DNA from 3 places in the Brevibacillus nitrificans genome. Region 2 is predicted to be linked to each of the others. Evidence: riboswitches for the same ligand, from Rfam matches in the RefSeq annotation. Region 2 holds a riboswitch; each other region holds the start of a gene.
The links. Region 2 has a riboswitch for cyclic di-GMP ahead of EDM59_RS24560 (GNAT family N-acetyltransferase). Riboswitches for the same ligand answer to the same signal wherever they lie in the genome.

Region 1 (4,259 bases), on a different contig from region 2:
GAAAACGAGATGCGCAAAGCGATTGACCAGCAGCAATTCCACGTCTATTACCAGCCAAAAATGGATATCAGCTCCCAGAAGCTGACGGGAATGGAAGCACTCGTACGCTGGGTGCATCCGGAGCTGGGAGTCATCTCTCCAGGCAAATTCATTCCGATTGCAGAAGAGAGCGGGATGATCCTCGAGCTGGGCGAGTGGATTCTGAGAGAAGCTTGTAAGCAAAACAAGAAGTGGCATGATCAAGGGCATATGCTAAAGGTGTCCGTAAACCTATCCGCGCGGCAAATTTTCCAGAAGGATCTGGTAGAGAGAATTATAGGGGTATTGGAAGAGGTTGGGCTGTCGGCACAGTGGCTGGAGCTGGAAATTACCGAGAGCATTTTTGTCAAAATGGAAGAAGCGACGGCAGTTCTCAAGCAGCTGCGTGAAGCGGGCATTCACATCTCGATCGATGATTTCGGGACTGGCTACAGCTCCTTTAGCTACATCAAGAGCTTGCCAGTGGATACAATCAAAATAGACGCATCGTTTATTCGGGATATTCACCATAATCAGGAGAGTCAGGCGATCGTGAAGGCGATTGTGACGATTGCGGACAGTTTGCAGATGAACGTCATCGCGGAAGGCATCGAGCTGGATGACCAAGCAGAAGCGTTGCAGCAAAACGGCTGTGCTCACGGGCAAGGCTACCTGTTCAGCAGACCGCTGGCGACGGATGATTTTGAGCAGTTTTTAGCGGAACGAAATTGAAGACGATTGGAAAACAAGCCCCGTATATCGCGCATATACGGGCTTTTTGTTTCGCGTGCCAAATTCCCTGCTTTTCCTTTTATTTTAGTCATAATATAATCTTTTATTGGTGGGCGTATGAATTTTTTTCCAAATCGAAGACTGAGCGAGTGAGGCAGCATATATGAAATATACCGGGAGAATAACCGTTACGTTATTCGTATTGATTGTGATTTTGTTTATACGCATGATGGTTCAGTATTATCTAGGACAGCCTCCTCACTTCATTCCCATTCCAGCCTTCGTTGCCCTTGCATTTGCGTGGTTTCTTGGGAGCAAATATGACAAGTCCGTTTATTTCGCTCATCGGGATGCTTTAACGAACGTCTTTAATCGACGCTATTTTGATCGACAGGCAGATAAACAGCTCCGTTTCAGTCGGAAAAAAGGAGCGAAGCTTTGTATTTTTGTCATTGATGTAAACGATTTCAAGCAAATCAACGATCAATATGGACATGCCAAAGGGGACGAGGTCCTACAGCTCATTTCCCGCGTGTTGGCTTTACACACAGGAAAACGGGATATTTTAGCGCGTTCAGGAGGGGACGAATTTCTCCTGTTATCTCCACGGATCGATAGGCACGAGGCAGAAAATCGAATCGAGTTTTTCCACAACAAATGTGCGGAGCTTTCAAAACGTCTTCGAATCCCCGTATCCATTTCAATTGGGTATTCCATCTACCCTGACGATGCATGGAACGTAGGTGACTTGATCTTTTCTGCGGATACCCGGATGTATCGCAAGAAGAAAAAGAAAGCCAATTGATACAGGATAGCCTGCAGCCTTGGCTCAAAAAAATGTTGCTTGGGATGTTTCGTTTATTGGAAACAGGGTATTAAGTAATAGGTAAAAAGAATCAAAAACGAAAGGATTGATTTTTTTCGCTCCTTTTCACTATGTGTTCACAGACTATATAGGCAAATACGACTATAATAACTTTGATTGGTTAAAGCGCTGCAGTATTCAAAAATTATGACCTCAACTTAACTAAATGACCGTGGAAGCGATGATCTGTCATTCGTATGTGGGCACTTGAATGGCAGGGAGCGAGTAGTGCAACCGACCCTATTTGTTCGCAAAAATAAGGTCGGTTTTTTTGTGTGAAAATTTCTCTGTCTAGGATCCATCATTTGAAATTATCGGAGGTAGCTTATGTCCTTTTTTCATAAAAAATCAAAATCGTGGCAAGCGTATTTGGAGAATTCTCGTTCTACGAACATTTCCGACGTTGGTGAGCGGGTGAAAGATCGATTGGCGTTTATGGGGATCAATCAAGATACGCTCTTACATATAAAAGAAGCTGCTCACATTCTAACTCCGTACAAGGCTGAGATTGTTGGTCAGTTTTACGGGGCGATTACTTCGATGGATCATCTTCATCAGATCATTGTGCACAATTCGAGTGTGGATCGACTGCGTAAAACGATGGAGAAATACCTGGATCAGTTCCTTCTTGCAGAAGTGGACCAAGAATACGTAGCGACCAGAATCATTATTGGTCAAGTTCACAGCCGCATTCATCTGACCGCCGAGCATTTTATCTCTGCCCATCACTTATTAATTCAGATTATGACAACCATCCTGATGGAAAAACTGCACACGAAACCGGATCGGATGCTTCAGAGTGTACTATCGGTACAAAAATTGGCGGCTTTTGATCAGCAATTAATCGTGGAAGTGTACATGGAGGAGACGTTTAAGTCCTTCTTAATCGGAATATCCGACATGCTGAATCAATTGACCGAGCTGGATACGACGAAGCAGCTGATTACCGGAATGGATAAGCAGATCGAGGAAAGCCATAGTGTAACGGCGGCAACGGAAGAAATGAGTGCCTCTATTCAAGAGGTAGCGGAGCATGCAGGCAGAGTAGCCGAAAGGACGGATGAAGCTGTTCAATCGGCAGAGCAAAGTAAGCAAGTCATCAATAGCGCTCTCTTTGACATTCAACAGGTGGGCGGTGTGTACGATAAAGTTTTAGAACGCGTGACCCAGCTGAATTACGAAATCAAGCAAACGCAAGGCGTTGTGAAAATCATTCGCGAAATAGCGGATCAGACCAATTTACTCGCTTTAAATGCGAGTATTGAAGCAGCGAGAGCAGGGGAACACGGCAGAGGCTTTTCCGTTGTAGCTTCAGAGGTACGAAAGCTGGCTGAACATACGAAGGAGCAGATCGCTCTGATTACAGCCAATATGGACTCTTTGCAAAGAGTTTCCGAGCATGTGACCCAGCAAATCGGTGAAACCGGAAAACTGGTAGAGCAAAGCGTGAAGGAAGCACAATTTGCCGACTCAGAGCTGCAAACCATCGTTTCCACGATGCAGGAAATCAATCAATCCACTTCCCAAATTGCCGCGATGACCGAAGAACAAACGTCTTCTGTGATGGATATCGCCTATCGAAATTCCATTATTTTTGATCTGAGCGCGCACTCACAAGAAGTTGCCAAGCAAACGGCAGAAATCATCTTTGAACTCAGCAAGAAAATGGATGAATACCGAAATACCTTCTTTAGCATCAATGTGAGGCTGAATTATAAAGACATTATCCGAGTCGCGAAAACGGACCATCTTCTCTGGAAATGGAAGATCTATAACATGCTATTAGGTATGGAAAATATCGATGCCAAGCAAGCAGCCTCTCACAAAAACTGTAGACTTGGGGCCTGGTATTATGGCCAGTTGCCGCAACGAGTCAAAGACCAGCCTTCCTTTAGACAACTTGAAGAACCGCATAAGGCTGTCCATCAGTTTGCCATGCAAGCAGTAGAATCCTATGAAAAAGGCAATCTGCTAGGTGCGCAGCAAGCGTTTGAACAGCTTCAAGAAGCTTCTCACCATGTCATTACGCTGCTTTCACAACTAGAATCCGAACTATAACTTTTGGGTTATAGCGCAATCATGCACGTGTCACCCTACCTGTCCCCTTGCCCTGCGCAAGGGGGATCTTCAAATCGAAATTCAAATCAGGAGGAGGAGGGATGATGAATGCAGTGATTCAGTCCACTCTTTCAAATATCGCGATCATTTTTTTCATGCATTTATGCATGGTGGAAATACTCAACAATGAGAATAGACTCACTCCTTCCTTCGCTCAAATCGGCAGGATAATCGTCATATCCTCCTCGGTCATCGGTATGTTTTATCTTCCTATTCAATATGGGGAATATCGATTTGATCTCCGCCTCATTCCATTAGTATTTTTTTCTGTCAGGTGGGGGTGGGAACTAGCGATTCCGACTTTACTCATAACAGCTCTTTGGAGGCTGGTTTTGGGGGGAGAGGGTTCCGTTCCCGGTGTTGTTTTTGGCATGATTCTTCCTGTTTTCGTCGCTCTTGTGTATCGATCCATCCAAGGCGCTGGCCTTCATCCGGTCTCGATAGTCTTTTTATTTACCATAGGCTGGTTCATTTCTGATATCCCCATCATTATTTTCGTGCCCGATGGCTGGAGTGTTTTCAAGGA
Region 2 (4,259 bases):
GTCATCGCGTTGCTCGCCAGCTTTTTCAACCTTCTCCTGTACAGCTTCCTCCCTACAGTGAAGGTATGGATGGGCATACTGGGAGGCGTCTACCTTCTATACCTCGCCATGAAAATGCTGCTGCATAAGCCCGGTTCCAATCCCACGCATCCGGATAAACTGAATTCCTTTTTTTCGGGCTTCCTTTTGCAATTCATCAATCCCAAGGTCATCTTGTACGCGATAACGGCCGTGTCCACGTTTATCATTCCTTATTATCAATCCAATGGGAGCTTGTTGCTGTTTTCCTTGTTTCTCGGCTTTATCGGTTACCTCAGCACTTCCAGCTGGGCATTCTTTGGAGCGGTTTTTCAACAGTTCCTCGCCAAATACGACCGAGCCTTTTCTATCGTCATGGGGCTTTTGTTGATTTATAGCGCGATTGTTATTTTCGTGGATCTGTAAGTGCTTCCTCTACGAAAGCTAGGATCAGCTGTACAGCATGCTCCAAATCATCCATATGTACGATGCCCGTCGCCGAGTGAATGTAGCGGGAGGGTAATGAGATCCCGCCAGCCAGCGATCCTTTTCCTGCCAGGCTCATCGCCCAAGCATCCGTACCGCCATTGACTACCACTTCACGCTGATAGGGAATCCCGTTCTTTTCTGCGGCCTTAATCAATGTGCGCGTCAGCTTCTTGGGTACATTGTTACCGTGCCCGTTGCTCGGCGTCCAATCATACATCATAATGGCTGGTCCTGCTCCCAGCTCAACCGGTGAAATTCGCTCATCCATCCCAGGTGTGCCGCCAGCGAAAATGACGTCAATAGCCAGACTTATATCCGGTTGAATCGAAAAAGCAGCAGGCCCTGCTCCCCGCAGTCCGACTTCCTCCTGCACAGTGGCAACGCCGTAGACTGTGGGGGCTATTTCTTTATCCGCAAGCCTTTTCATGACTTCGATCAGGACCGCACAGCCCGAGCGATTATCGACGGATTTCCCGCTGTATACCTTCGTCCCGTTCAGCAGCCGCCCTTCACGGTCAAACGTGATGTAATCCCCCACCTGCACCCCCAGAGCCAGCGTTTCTGCCCGGCTGGTCGTTCCCAGGTCGAGATGCAATCGGTCCATAGGAATGGCCCTTTGTGCTTCCTCTTCTGTCACGACATGTGCGGGCTTGCCTCCTGTAATTCCGTGCACAGGGCCTGTTTCCGTCTGAATCGTCAGTATCTGGTTGATGACCATCCGACTGTCGTGATAGCCGACTGGAAGGAAATAGACAAATCCCTTCTCATCGATATGACTTACGACAAAACCGATTTCATCCATATGTGCTGCAAGCATGATGCGAAACGTCGGGTGTGTCCCTTTCTTTACAAAGAATTGGTTGCCCAGTGCATCTTCGAAGGACTCGTCTACGAAAGGCTGGATCTGCTCCTTCATGTAATTGGCCACGCGCTCTTCATCTCCGGACACCCCATGAATGGCGTCCAGCTCAGACAAATATTGGGTCAAAGCGTTCATGTCAAACCTCCCAAAGATATGGCCTTACACTATCTAACGTCCATCTTATAAAACATGAAATTATCTGTAAATATTGCATAGAAAACGAATGCGTTCATGTGTGTAAAGCTACCAGGAGGTTTTGCCGATGATAATTGATAAGAAAACTAAAAAATAGTTAATTTTACCTACCAAAACTTGACATGTAAAATGATTTGATATAAAATTTTGCAGAATCCGACATATATTTACATTTTTCTAAGTGTGATGACAAAAGGCAAAACCATCTAAAGGTGGTGACGCAAAGCCACGGGTCTAAAGTCGCTGACTACGATAGCCGGGTTGCCAAACATCCGTAACAAAATGTCTTGATGTTGGTGACTTGGGTTGTTCCAGTACTTGGGATAACTCTTTTTTTCATTCATCTGATAGGAGGACGTCATGTAAGGGAGAGAGAGCAAAGAGAGCAACAAAATGAACGGGAGAAACCGTTACAGACAAAAAAATAGAGAGAAAAAATGGTGGAGTGGGAAATGTACAAACATGTTGATTCTACGGAGACCTTGGCATTGTTCCATCAAATCAAAGAGACCGTCTGGAGTTCCATGGGTTTCGAAATGGAGTACGCCAAACAAGGCTCTGATCTTTACCTGCTGCTGGCAGAAGATGGAGAAGCTGGAGGAACTTTTGAATTTACCCCCTATTCGAAATCAAATTCGTTCATCCATTCGTTGTTTGACGAGATCCTGACGAACGATATGAGAGCGATGGAGGTCGACAGTCTGGCTGTTCTCCCCCGTTATCGCGGGCAGCTCGGCCGAAAAGGAATCTGCCTGATGATCGACTATGCTGAAAAACACGGATATACACACGCTGTCGGCATTGCCGATCCGTCTTTTTTTCGATCCATGAACCAGAAATACAAAATCCAGGCTACACAAATCAAGGAAAACATCTTCTACAAGGGCGCCGAGGCTATTCCGACGCTGTTTCACCTGAAAGAAGTCTATACAGATAAAGAAAATCCACACTACTCGTGGTACACACCGGTTTTCACACAAAGAAAAGTCGAGGTCATGCGCTGATATGGATCTTTTACGAAGAAGGAATAACTGGGTCGTCATCGTCTTTGCAAGTATTATTACATTCGTTCAGATCGTCAATCTGATTTTAGGTGTTCCCCTTTCTTTCGTGCTGACGGTTCTTGGAATCTTGTATGTCGTACTGGCACCTTTTACATACGTCTCCAACCGTCCGAGCCTGCGCGAGAAAATGGCGCCATTTATGAAGTTTTTTAACTTCGTCGTGATCGGGGCATTCATGTTTGTCATTGTCCAACTGGATCCCCATATGATCAATATCATGACGATCATGTTCTTTGTCGCGGTCATGGGGATCTATCAAGATAAATGGATCAATATCCTGACGATCGCAGCTACACTTTGCATCGTGTCCTACTATTTCTTTACCCAGGGTGAGGTAATCTTCCATTCCACCTCCCCTATTGATTTGATGTATTTCCTGTTTACCTTCTGCTTCATTTCGGTTACCAGCATGATGCACGCCTTTTTCAATAACAAGCTGCAGCATGAGAGCGAAACGCAAAAACGGGAAGCCATCGAATCCAAGGAATCCTTGCAGCGGGTACTCGATCAGATCAATCAATCCCTGACGTCCGTACAGGAATACCAAGAAAATCTCAATAAAGTGACCGATGGCGTCAATCTGCGTGCAGTAGAAACGGTATCGTCCCTGCAGAGCATTCTTCAATCGTTCAACGTACAGACGGAAAACACCAATGAACTGCGCAACGAAATGGCAACTACCAACGTTCAAGTAGAGGATATGACTCGCTCCATTACGGAGATGTACGATTATGTAGAATCTACGAAGGAAGCTACCCAGGAAAGCGGAAAGCGCATTGGCAATATCGGTACGGACTTTGAACGCTTTATCAGAGATATCCAAGGTACCAACAGCCTGATTCAAGAGCTCTACAAAGAGACAGAGAACATCGAGAAGATCATTCAAACCATCTCCGAAATATCGGCTCAAACCAACCTGCTCGCACTGAATGCCACGATCGAGGCATCCCGCGCAGGTGAACATGGCCGCGGCTTTGCCGTGGTAGCGGATGAGGTGCGCAAGCTGGCTGAATCCTCCAAAGTATCGTCTGAATCGATCGCGACACTCTTGATGAATATTCGTGAAAAAATGAAGCGCGTCTCCGATATGATCTCAGGTTCCCAGGCTTCCTTTGAAAAAAATAGCGAAGGCATTCTCGAAGTTCAGGAAATGTTTTCCAATGTCGACCATTACATGCAAGACTTTGCTACGAAAACCAAGTTTCTTCAAGAGTTCATCGTTCACGTAAACAGCATGATGCAGGAAGTCGGAGCCAAAGTCGAAATCAACGCAGACATTACCGATCAAAACAAGGACAACCTGGAAGAAGTGCTGCATCTCGTCTCCGAGCAAAAAGACGAGGTAGTCAAGGTATCAAGCGGATTTGAGAAAATCGAGCAGCAAATTCGCGGGTTGAACATCTAAAAGCAGATCACTTGCTGCCACGCAGACTACACCCCTAGTCCATTGCTTCGGACTAGGGGTGTTTTATCATGATTCGATCGTATTCTCCAAGATCCCGAGCCCAGTGACCTCGAGCTCAACGTGGTCTCCCGGCTCCAGCCAGCGATGCACTTCTGGTCCCAGCTCGAGCAGGCAGCCCGTCCCCACCGTTCCTGAGCCAATCACATCTCCCGGATACAGGGTCACT
Region 3 (4,259 bases), on a different contig from region 2:
TTTCTTCCTTTTGCCCTAGAACGGCTGTAAACCAAGCTCTTGCTTTCCTGAGCCGCTCTGATTCGTACTGCTCGTAAAGCTTTACCATCATTTCTGCGTCTTGATAGGTAGGAATCATCTCTCCATCACCTCATCGACATTTCCATTCTCTACCAGTATGTCTGCTATTGATTCTTGATGCAAGCGAACAACGCATGTGCTTCCCAAAAACAAAAACAGCTACAGAAAAGGCATCGTTAATGGATCGCCTCCTGTAACTGTTTTTGGCTTTGGGTTTCTTGGCTGATAATGCTTTCCAATTCTTCCCGTGGCAGTCTTTCTACAATCTCGATGAAATGAGCTGCCAGTATCTCATCAAACTGAGTGCCCGATCCACGTCTGATTTCATTTAGCGCTTCCTCAACAGGCAGGCCTTTTCGATACGGTCGATCAGCAACCATCGCGTCAAACGCATCAGAAATCGCCAATATTTTCGCCATCAACGGAATCTCATCACCGGCGAGCCCATCCGGATAGCCCTTACCATCAATTCGTTCATGATGAGAACGAATCGCCGGAAGCAACTCCTTGAACATTCCCGCCTGCAAAATGATCTCGTACCCGATGACGGTATGCTGTTTGATTCTGTCGTATTCCTCAGGCGTCAATCTGCCCTTTTTATTCAGAATTTCATCTTCAATACCTATTTTCCCGATATCATGCAAAATGCCGCCTACGTATATTTCTTCGACCTTCTCGGATGACATCCCTATTTTCCTGGCGATTTCTCTGCCCCAGTGGGCGACCCTTTGTGAATGTCCGCTTGTGTAACGATCCCTTGCATCAATAGAGGCAGCCATTGTAGTCAAAAAGCGATGGTTAAATGATTTTGCTTCTTCAACCTTTTGATGAAGCTTTTGAATACTATCGTAGTAATGATGGAATACAACGCTGATCGTAATAAATGCAACCATCATGGGAATTAGCGTAAGCGGGCCGTATGACTCAACTAAACGCGCGCCCACTCCAGCCAATATCATCAGCAGTAAATATGTAGAAGTAAAGCCTCTTGCCATGTCTTTTATCGTTGTAATCCAATTGCTTTTATAAAAATAGGAAATACCCAGCCCACAGAGAGTGAGGTTTACGAACCAGTAAATGACCGCTAAAAAAAGATCTGTAATGATTGGAGAAAATGCCTCAAAACTTCCTAGCCAATTTTTCAATTGGTCTACTACCCAGATAGTCATCATTAACTGACCAATATTGGCCAAAGCTTTAGATGGGTTAAACCGAATCAAAAAACCAATAATCAGCGCTTCAATAACCGCAGACCATACACCGACCCAAGAGCCAAAGAGTAGGATACCCGAAAAAATCACAGCGTTATTTAAGGTTAATATCGTATTTGATAATCGAATCGGCGCAAAAGTAGAAAAAATGGTGAGGAGAGTATATGTACATAATACTCCCCAGTGATCACGCGGTTCCCATTCAGACAAGGAAGAAGCAAATATAAGCATGGCTGATATTGCAAAACCAAATTGCACAATAATGCCTTTTATGAAGATTAGAATATCAGCTTTTTGTCGCATAACTTTTTCCTTCTCGGAGTTGTAATAATGAGATTGGTTTATTCATTAAGCGCTGAATAAGTAAAAATGCCCCTAACATAATAAAAATGTCCCCAATACTAATAACCCGCGGAATAATAGACGGCATATAGATGACATCCGTTAAAAACGGAAGATTGGAAGCCTCCGTCAGTACATTATGCTTAAAATTTGTGCCATTAATAATTGGTTCTAGATCATACGGCAGCTTCTTTGCCTGTTCTAAATCAATTGGCATCTTCCCACCATTTGTCCATATTGCAATGGCATTTAAAAACCAACCGACCATAAAAATTCTCATATCTTCATATTTTCGATTAAACAGTAAAAAAGCCAAGATAAACACGTATGCTGCTGAAATGAAGATGCCTCCTAGTGTGTGAAAAAGCGCGGAACAAACTTGGAGTCCAATACTTATAGCTAAAAGCCATATCTTGTTAAATTTAGGGAATTCTCTGATTCTTCCCTTCCGAATCAGCGCAACTATAAACGATAAACAGATTACATCCAAAAGCATTTGGCTTTCCTCCAAGGGTTGAAGAAAAAACACCACTCATCAAAGCGGTGTTTCTTCCATGCAATTATTAGCCAATGTTGAAATTTGCAGATGTAGCTGCTACGATAGCTGCCACCATCAAGATTGCTGCGACCCATTTTTTCATATATATTTCCCCCCCTTTAAGATAGTGGAGAAAGCTGGCTTCGCTACTGGTCATAACCCAGGGGCCAAGCGACCATTTACAGCCCCTGCGCATCTTTCCTTTTCTTTTGTAAAAAGGGCGGATTCGCTACTGGCTCCATACGGACCAAGCGACCAAATACAGTCCGTACTTCTTCGCGACTTTCATACCTATATTTTACACATAAGTGACAAATTTCGGCAATCAAATATTCATAGTTTACTAGATTTTATCTATAAATAGTTCTTTTGAATTAGCCTTTCCTCACACTAGCGCGGCAAGAATTGCTTTTTGTGCATGGAGGCGATTTTCTGCCTGATCGAAAATGAAGGAGCGAGCTCCGTCAATCACGCCGGCAGTCACTTCTTCCCCGCGGTGAGCAGGCAAGCAGTGCAGGAACAAATAGCTCGGATCTGCCTGTGCGACCAGCTTTTCGTTGACTTGGTAGTTCGCGAAGGCTTTCAATCTGACTTCATTCTCTGCTTCAAAGCCCATACTGGTCCAAACGTCGGTATACACCGCATCCGCTCCGGCAACCGCTTCAGCTGGGTCATACGTCACAGTCATGTTTCCGCCGCTTTGTTTCGCGTATTCTGTCGCTTTTTGAACGATTGCGGCGTCCATTTCATAGCCGACCGGAGTCGCTACGCGCACGTCCATCCCCAAGAGGACCGCTGCCAGAACCAGTGAATTTGCTACGTTGTTGCCATCACCGACATACGCCAGCTTGATTCCCTTCAGCTTGCCTTTATGCTCCCAGATCGTGAGCATGTCAGCCAAGGCTTGGCAAGGGTGGTACAGATCGGTCAGTCCGTTGATGATCGGGATGGATGCATGCTCTGCCAGCTCTTCTACATAGGAGTGGGAGAACGTGCGGATCATGATCGCATCTACATAGCGGGACAGCACTTTCGCTGTATCGCTGATCGGCTCACCGCGGCCCAGCTGCAGTTCTTTTCCGCTCAGGAACATACCCATGCCCCCCAGCTGATACATCCCTACTTCAAAGGATACGCGGGTACGAGTAGACGCTTTGTCAAAAATCATGCCCAAGGTCTTGCCCTGCAGCGGCTGGAACGGCTGTCCCAGCTTTTGCAGTTGCTTGATGTGAGCGGCCAGATGCAGCAGCTCCATCAGTTCTTCCCCGTTGAACTCGTCGATTCTGAGCAGGTCCTTTCCTTTATGCTTGCTGAGCGGCAAGTTTGGAAAGTGTTCCAATATCTTCACTGGCTGCATGCGAGCCACCTCTTTTCTCAAGAATGGATTTCACGTACAAATCAAAGGTTTCAACTGCTGAGAACAGCGGTACACCGTGCTGCACCAGACGACCACGCAGGGCGAATCCGGTACGGCCATGACGATTTCCGATCGTCGCTGTGATCAGGGCAAAGGCTGCTTTGTCTTTTTGCAGCAGCTCGTTCAGCTTTGCCTCATTTTCGATGACATGACTGACTGCTACTCCGGTCTCTTGCAGCCATGCTGCTGTTCCGGCTGTCGCTACCAGCACGCCCCCCTCTGCTTGCAGCTGTGCGAGCGTTTTGCTGACATCTGCCTGCTTGTCGGAGTCTTTTAAGGACGCAATCACCAGATGGCCTTGCTTCCAGTCACCGTAAAAATGATCTTTGAACGCGAATGCCTTGCCAGCCGCTTCCGCAAAGGAGCGACCCAAGCCGAGCACTTCGCCTGTCGATTTCATTTCTGGACCCAAGACCGGGTCTACGCCGTTCAGCTTTACCGTTGAGAACACGGGTGCTTTTACGACCGCGAAAGGAATTTCCGGCAAGAGTCCTGTACCGTATCCCATATCCGCCAATTTCTCACCCAGTTGTGCTTGAACAGCCAGTTGAACCATTGGGATACCTGTTACCTTGCTCGTAATTGGAACTGTACGGGAGGCACGCGGATTCACTTCCAACACGTAAACTGTGCTTCCATCGATCACAAACTGGATGTTGATCAAGCCAACCGCTCCCATTTCTTTCGCGAT

Region 1: it holds a riboswitch for cyclic di-GMP, as region 2 does, so the genes downstream of both, EDM59_RS13465 (methyl-accepting chemotaxis protein) here and EDM59_RS24560 (GNAT family N-acetyltransferase) in region 2, are expected to answer to the same signal.
Region 3: it holds a riboswitch for cyclic di-GMP, as region 2 does, so the genes downstream of both, EDM59_RS01120 (DUF5317 domain-containing protein) here and EDM59_RS24560 (GNAT family N-acetyltransferase) in region 2, are expected to answer to the same signal.

What each region holds. Positions count from the first base shown of each region.
Region 1 is NZ_RHHU01000009.1:18,993-23,251, forward strand. Features, by position in the region: gene EDM59_RS13455 (sensor domain-containing protein) at 1-750, shown strand, start outside; gene EDM59_RS13460 (GGDEF domain-containing protein) at 914-1,555, shown strand; cyclic di-GMP riboswitch class II at 1,781-1,864, shown strand; gene EDM59_RS13465 (methyl-accepting chemotaxis protein) at 1,943-3,673, shown strand; gene EDM59_RS13470 (GGDEF domain-containing protein) at 3,775-4,259, shown strand, end outside.
Region 2 is NZ_RHHU01000017.1:285,067-289,325, reverse strand. Features, by position in the region: gene EDM59_RS24570 (LysE family translocator) at 1-444, shown strand, start outside; gene EDM59_RS24565 (M42 family metallopeptidase) at 425-1,504, opposite strand; cyclic di-GMP riboswitch class I at 1,750-1,833, shown strand; gene EDM59_RS24560 (GNAT family N-acetyltransferase) at 2,017-2,568, shown strand; gene EDM59_RS24555 (methyl-accepting chemotaxis protein) at 2,570-4,033, shown strand; gene EDM59_RS24550 (fumarylacetoacetate hydrolase family protein) at 4,100-4,259, opposite strand, start outside.
Region 3 is NZ_RHHU01000002.1:35,413-39,671, forward strand. Features, by position in the region: gene EDM59_RS01110 (DUF4760 domain-containing protein) at 1-118, opposite strand, end outside; gene EDM59_RS01115 (HD-GYP domain-containing protein) at 237-1,574, opposite strand; gene EDM59_RS01120 (DUF5317 domain-containing protein) at 1,558-2,109, opposite strand; cyclic di-GMP riboswitch class II at 2,361-2,444, opposite strand; gene argF (ornithine carbamoyltransferase) at 2,537-3,508, opposite strand; gene carB (carbamoyl-phosphate synthase (glutamine-hydrolyzing) large subunit) at 3,453-4,259, opposite strand, start outside.